DNA from 3 places in the Arthrobacter sp. CAN_C5 genome. Region 1 is predicted to be linked to each of the others. Evidence: predicted binding sites of a transcription regulator. Region 1 holds the regulator's gene; each other region holds the start of a gene.

Region 1 (2,262 bases):
ACTCATGGCAGGGGTTGGGGATCACTGTGCCAAACCCTTGGCAGGTGCCACAGGTGGCGCTGGTCATGACCTGGCCCAGAATGGAGCGGACGGCCCGCTGCACCTGACCGGAGCCACCACAGATGTCGCAGGTCCGCGGCGAGGTCCCTGGCTGGCAGCAGGAGCCATCACACGTGGGGCAGACCGCGGCGGTCTCGACGTCGATCTTCTTGTTGATCCCGAACACCGCGTCGACCAGGTCGATGCGGACCGCGATGAGCGCGTCCTGACCCCGGCGCGTGCGCGACGGCGGTCCGCTGGGTCCGCCCCCACCGAAGAAGGTCTCGAAAATATCCTGGAAGGCAAAGCCCTGGCCGGCGTGCCCGCCACCGAAACCGTTGTCGGTTCCGTTCTCGTTGCCGGTGGTGTCATACACCCGGCGCTTCTGCGGGTCGGACAGCACCTCGTACGCGCGGGTGACCAACTTGAACTCCTCCGAGGCGTCGGGTCCCGTATTGACGTCCGGGTGAAGCTTCCGTGCCAGCTTGCGGTAGGCCTTCTTGATCTCCTCGCCGCTCGCATCGCGGTTCACACCGAGGACTTCATAGTGATTACTCACTCCTGCACTTCACTTCCTGTGTCACTGGTCGAGATGGGGCAATAGCGCCCCATCTTCGAAAGGTTCGATTGTTGCCGTCAAAGTTCTTACGTGCCGGGCGTCCGGTTAGTCCGTGAGGATCCGGGACAGGTAACGGGCCACCGCGCGTACCGCCGACATCGACGTGGGATAGTCCATCCGGGTTGGTCCGAGGACTCCCACCTTCGCCAACGAGTCGGGGCCGTACCCGGTGGCAATCACCGACGCTTCGGCGAGGCCGCCATGGGGGTTCTCCCGCCCAATCCGCACCGACACGCCAAACGCATCGTGTTTCATTTCGGAGAGGAGGCGGAGCATGACCACCTGTTCCTCGAGTGCTTCCAGCACCGGCCCAATGCTCAGGGGAAAGTCTACGGTGGATCGGGCCAGGTTGGCTGTACCAGCCATCACAATCCGGTCCTCGCGGTTGATACCCGCGAGTTGTTCCAGGGTTCGCGCGAGGACGGTGCCCGCCCTGCGCTGCTGAAACGGCAGTGTCGCCACGGCCAACGCAAGTTCCTGCGGGAGGAACGTCAGCTTCGTGCCCGCCACCGACCCGAGGAAATGCTGCCGGAGTTCGGCGAGGCTGTTCTCAGGGACGGGTTCCGGCAGGGGTACCACACGCTGCTGCACGGTGCCGTTCGTGGCGATCAGAACCACCAGCACCTGGTTCGGTGCAAGAAGCACGAACTCAAGGTGCCGGACGGCGGCGCTCCCCAGATGGGGGTACTGCACCACTGCCACCTGGTTGGTGAGGTGGGACAGCAGACGGACGGTGCGGTCCATGACGTCGTCGAGATCCTCGGCACCCTCCAGCAGGGCCTGGATGGCGCGTTTCTCCGGCGCGGACAACGGCTTGACCTCGGAAATCTGGTCGACGAAGAGGCGATAGCCCTTATCGGTGGGAATGCGGCCGGAACTGGTGTGGGGCGCCGTGATCAGGCCCTCTTCCTCCAGCACCGCCATGTCATTGCGGATGGTGGCGGAAGAGACACCCAGCTGATGCCGCTCCACCAGGGCCTTCGATCCGACAGGCTCCCGGGAATGCACGTAGTCCTCGACGATGGCACGCAGTACCTCCAGCCGGCGTGGTTCGCTCACTTTTCACCTCCGAACATGGTTCCTCGTCACTTCAGCGGATCTGGCACTCGACACACCCAAGTGCCAAGTCTAGTACTTTCCGATGAATTGTTAGCATTGAAAATCCCTGGCCGGACCGTCCAGCGGTGAGCCGGGAAGCGAGTAAGACGATGTCCAGTTACGAATGGGGAGCACAGGACATTTCAGCTCCCCGCAGTGTCCCACTCCCCAAGGTCCCGGTCAGCGCCGGGCTGGTGCTGGAAGACGTGCAGAGCGGCTACGTCGGTGCGGTGGTCCGGGTGGAGAAGTCCGGCGGCATGCACGTAATGGTGCTCGAAGACCGCCGGGGCAAGCTCAAGTCCTTCCCCCTGGGGTTTGGTTTCCATGTGGACGGGTCCCCGGTGGAAGTCGTGGCCCCAGCGGTAGCCCCGGCCACTCCGGCGCGCCGGGTGACGGCGTCGGGATCCGTCAGGGTCGACGGCGCCCGCGCCCGCACGGCCCGCGCCAGCCGGATCTGGGTGGAGGGCCAGCACGACGCCGAGCTGATCGAGAAAGTATGGGGTGAT
Region 2 (2,262 bases), 870 kb from region 1:
CCTGCCTGCAGCGCCTTCTCCAGCAGCGGCAGGAATTCCTGCAGCGAGGAGATCTTGCCGGAGTTGATCAGGATGAGTGCGTCTTCGAGCACTGCTTCCTGACGCTCGGCGTCGGTGATGAAGTACGGGCTGAGGAAACCTTTGTCGAACTGCATGCCCTCGGTGAGGACCAGTTCGGTCTGGGTGCTGGAGGATTCCTCGATGGTGATGACGCCATCCTTGCCGACCTTCTCGAAGGCTTCAGCGATGAGTTCGCCGACCTCGGAGCTCTGCGCTGAGATGGAGGCTACGCTGGCGGTCTGCTGACCGACAACCTCGCGGGCGTTCTCGAGCAGACGGGTGGCAACGGCTTCGATGGAAACCTCGATGCCACGCTTCAGCTGCGAAGGGGCAGCCCCAGCCGCGACGTTGCGCAGGCCTTCGCTGACCAGTGCCTGAGCCAGGACGGTCGCGGTGGTGGTGCCGTCACCGGCGATGTCGTTGGTCTTGGTGGCCACTTCCTTGGCGAACTGCGCGCCAAGGTTCTCGAACGGGTCGTCCAGTTCGATCTCGCGGGCGATGGTCACGCCGTCGTTGGTGATGGTGGGGGCGCCCCACTTTTTGTCCAGCACGACGTTGCGGCCGCGGGGGCCGAGCGTCACCTTGACGGTGTCAGCCAACTTGTTGACTCCCGCTTCCAGCGCGCGGCGTGCAGCGTCGTCAAACTTCAACTGCTTTGCCATGATGTGTTTCCTCTTCCATTGTGCAAAATACTGCTTGTGCAAATCCTGGTACTGCCAGATGGTTCCTGGTGCGGCTACGCGCACCGACGAGAGAACCCCGGCCTGTGCGGCCGGGGCTCTCTCGGGGAAAAACTACTTAACGACGATCGCCAGAACGTCGCGGGCGGAGAGTACGAGGTACTCGGCGCCGCCGTGCTTGACTTCGGTTCCGCCGTACTTGGAGTAGATGACAATGTCGCCTTCGGCTACATCGACAGGTACGCGGTTTCCGTTGTCATCGACGCGGCCTGGGCCTACTGCAACAACTTCACCCTCCTGGGGCTTTTCCTTGGCAGTATCCGGGATGACCAGACCCGAAGCAGTGGTCTGCTCGGCTTCCAGTGGGCGGACAACAATACGATCCTCAAGAGGCTTAATAGAGACCGACACTCGGACCTCTCCTTCGCTTGGGTGACAAATGGAAATAAAGGGCCTTCGGATGGCGCTGACCGTCGTCGCGGTGCCGGCTCACGCGTCCCTGAAGGAATTAGCACCCTCATGGTGAGAGTGCCAAGTCCGACTTTATGCATTGGTTAGCACTCGGTCAAGGCGAGTGCTAAATTGCGCTCCCAGCGCAGCCCAATGTCCGGCCCAGATCACTCAGGGATTCACGTTGCGGATGATCGCCGCACGGCCTACCCCTGCAGAGATCCCGACGACGACGGCGAGGATGGCAGGGAACGTTGAGCCCGTCCCCGGTAGCACCAGGACGGTGGTGGCAGCCGCCAGGCCAGCGAAGACCACGGCGAAGGCCGCCACGTGGACCCACTGATTCAAAACACGCCGCAACAGCACGCTCAGGATCAGTGCCAGCGGTGCCGCGATCACGATCGCGACCAAAAGGCTGACCACCATGGCGATGCCCCAGAACGTTACAGCGCCAGAGTTCGGGCCAATGATCTCGCTGAGCGTGCTGAAGACAAGGGTGGAGAGGCCCCAGACTCCAAAAGTCACGATCCACCCCTTGAGGAAGGCATGCGGCCCGAGGACCACGCGTCCGCCGTCGAGCCCGGGCTTCCGGCCATACCGCCGCCCCATGCCGGCAGGAGTGCCGGGCTGGTGGTTGTCGGGCTGGTGGTCCTGGTACTGCTCTCCCCCGGGTCGCATCCCTGAACCCTAGCGCCTCCTGCCTGTTCCTTGAAGCGCCCGCAAATCTGCCTCGGCTAGACTGGGGAGCTGGCTTACCCATCGCCAATCCACTCTCTTTCGAAAGCAGTTTCGTGACCCAGCAGGTACAGGCCACCGCCCGGAGCAACAGCGGCATTGTCCAGGAGGCTTCCCGCCGTCGGACCTTCGCGGTCATCTCGCACCCCGACGCCGGCAAGTCGACCCTGACCGAGGCCCTGGCCCTGCATGCCCGGGTGATCGGGACGGCCGGTGCCACCAATGGCAAGGAGAACCGTCGGGAGACCGTCTCTGACTGGATGCAGATGGAGAAGGACCGCGGCATTTCGATCAGTTCCACGGCCCTGCAGTTCTCCTACCGGGACACCGTCATCAA
Region 3 (2,262 bases), 840 kb from region 1:
ATCCGCCGGTCTTCTCCTGTACTTCGATCATGGTCTGCAGCAGGACATCGCGCTCGTCGATGAGGTCGTCGCCGAGGAGAACGGCGAACGGCTCTTTGCCGACGTGGAGCTTTGCGCGGAGGACGGCGTGGCCGAGTCCCTTCGGATCCCCCTGCCGGAGATAGTGGATGTCACCCAGCTCGGACGGACGGCGGACGGCGGCCAGCTTCTCATGGTCGCCCTTCGCCTCGAGGGTCTGCTCGATGAAGGGCACCCGGTCGAAGTGGTCCTCGAGCGAACGCTTGTTTCGCCCAGTGATCATCAAGATGTCGGTCATTCCGGCGTTGACTGCCTCTTCGACCACGTACTGGATCGCAGGCTTGTCGACTACTGGAAGCATTTCCTTGGGCATCGCCTTCGTGGCGGGGAGAAACCGCGTGCCAAGTCCCGCAGCGGGGATAACGGCCTTATTCACTCGTGAGGTCATGCCACCACCCTACATAACGACAGTGGCCTTTCTATGCAAGCCTGCAGTCGCCCGGAACCGTCGGGTCCCACAGCTGGGGGTGCGGGACTCGGTAAACTATGCCGATATGGGACCCCAATCGCCTGCAACCGGCAAGGATGCTGCCCGGCAACACTTCCGGGCGGCCCGGCTGGCGATGGCCCCCGAGGAGCGGGCTAAAGCCTCCGCCGGGCTCCGGCAGCAGGTTGAGGGGTGGCTTCTGCCGGGCTCCGACCGTCCCGGTCTGATCGCCGCCTACCTGTCGGTGGACCCAGAGCCAGGGACCCTTGATCTCCTGGCATCGCTGGCCGGGAGTGGCTACGAGGTGGTGGTGCCGATTTGCGAGTCCGCCTACCAGCTTTCCTGGTGCAGCTGGTCGGCGGGAGTCGAACTGCGACGCAGCCCCCGCGCACCCGTGCTGGAGCCGGTGGGGGAACGCCGGCATTTCACCGGGCTGCTCACTGGTGGGCGCTCGGTGTCGCTCCTGCTGGTCCCGGCACTAGCGGTGGACCGCAGCGGCAGCCGGCTCGGCCAGGGCGGCGGCTACTATGACCGGTTTCTCGCGCAACTTCGGGCAGTCGATCCGGCCGTCCCCACCCTCGGGTATGTGTACGACCACGAACTGCTGCCGGCCGGAACGCTGGCTGCCACGCCACTGGACATGCCCCTCGCCGGCGCCTTCACGCCGTCGGCCTGCCACCGCCTGGAGACGCGTCGGGACGCGGTGTAGGCGAGACGTCGCCGCGACATCGTCTGGTCACCGGCAGTGTAGACTTGGCACTCGGACCACTAGAGTGCCAGCCGAATCGGGTTGGTGATCCAGTTCCGGGAATCACGCTCGTCCAGGAGGATTTGCTTTGCCAACCTACGCATACGCCTGCAAAGACTGCGACCATGCCTTCGATATCCATCAGGCCTTTTCTGACAACTCACTCACCGAGTGCCCCGAATGCGAGGGATCGCTGAGGAAGAAGTTCAACAGCGTGGGTGTGGTGTTCAAGGGGTCGGGTTTTTACCGTAACGACTCGCGCGACAGCAAGAAGTCGGTTGACCCGGGAACGAGCAGTAGCAGCCCGTCATCCGGCACCTCCTCCGATCAGTCCTCCCCGGGGTCCGGCGCGGCCAAGACCAGCCCGGGCAAGGATGCTTCGACGACAGTGAAAAAACCTTCGGAGAGCTCCAAAACGACTGCCGCCGCGAGCTAGGCGCGGTTAGCTGGCACGACCCGTCCTCCACCCCCCCCCGTTACCTTTCTTATAGCCCCTAAACGAGCAAGAATCGGGGTTGCTGGCCTGTCGGTCCTGGCATGATTGAGTCCCCCAGTCGAATGTATGATCCGGGGGTGTTGTCACCGGGGTTCGATAGGCGCCAGAGGATCGCTAATGGGGACCGGACCAGCTGCAGACACCATCGTGGTAGGTCGGCCGTAACGTGGATGCCGAGCTCTGGGGCCGCAGGACAGACCAGCACGGTCTCATTGGGTTTCACCTCTGGAGGTAGTAGTGATTAAGGATCACGAACTCGTCGATGTGTTTATCGGCGTCGATGTCGGTAAGTCCAACCACCACGCGGTGGCGTTGGACAGGAACGGCAAGAAACTGCTCGATAAGGCACTGCCGCAAGACGAGGCGAAACTGCGGGCGATCATCGACAGTCTCACCAAGCACGGCACGCTTTTACTCGTCGTGGACCAGCCGGCCACCATCGGTGCACTGCCGGTCGCTGTGGCGCAGGCCGCCGGTATCCTCGTCGGTTACCTGCCGGGCCTGGCGATGCGC

What was found. Region 1 encodes HrcA, which represses chaperone genes, less so after heat shock. Its sites were predicted from a motif close to TTNGCACTCGNNNNNNNCGAGTGCNAA; they were not measured.
Region 2: a site for HrcA is predicted at 1,295-1,321, ahead of groES (co-chaperone GroES). Genes of this name have one in related genera too.
Region 3: a site for HrcA is predicted at 1,259-1,285, ahead of H4V95_RS04755 (FmdB family zinc ribbon protein). Genes of this name have one in related genera too.

What each region holds. Positions count from the first base shown of each region.
Region 1 covers NZ_JAGGMZ010000001.1:1,826,959-1,829,220, reverse strand. The annotation lists gene dnaJ (molecular chaperone DnaJ) at 1-598, opposite strand, end outside; gene hrcA (heat-inducible transcriptional repressor HrcA) at 704-1,717, opposite strand; gene H4V95_RS08600 (DUF3097 family protein) at 1,867-2,262, shown strand, end outside.
Region 2 covers NZ_JAGGMZ010000001.1:960,220-962,481, reverse strand. The annotation lists gene groL (chaperonin GroEL) at 1-722, opposite strand, end outside; gene groES (co-chaperone GroES) at 855-1,151, opposite strand; gene H4V95_RS04650 (hypothetical protein) at 1,362-1,868, opposite strand; gene H4V95_RS04645 (peptide chain release factor 3) at 1,982-2,262, shown strand, end outside.
Region 3 covers NZ_JAGGMZ010000001.1:987,322-989,583, reverse strand. The annotation lists gene galU (UTP--glucose-1-phosphate uridylyltransferase GalU) at 1-466, opposite strand, end outside; gene H4V95_RS04760 (5-formyltetrahydrofolate cyclo-ligase) at 573-1,214, shown strand; gene H4V95_RS04755 (FmdB family zinc ribbon protein) at 1,342-1,689, shown strand; partial or broken gene H4V95_RS04750 (IS110 family transposase) at 1,920-2,262, shown strand, end outside.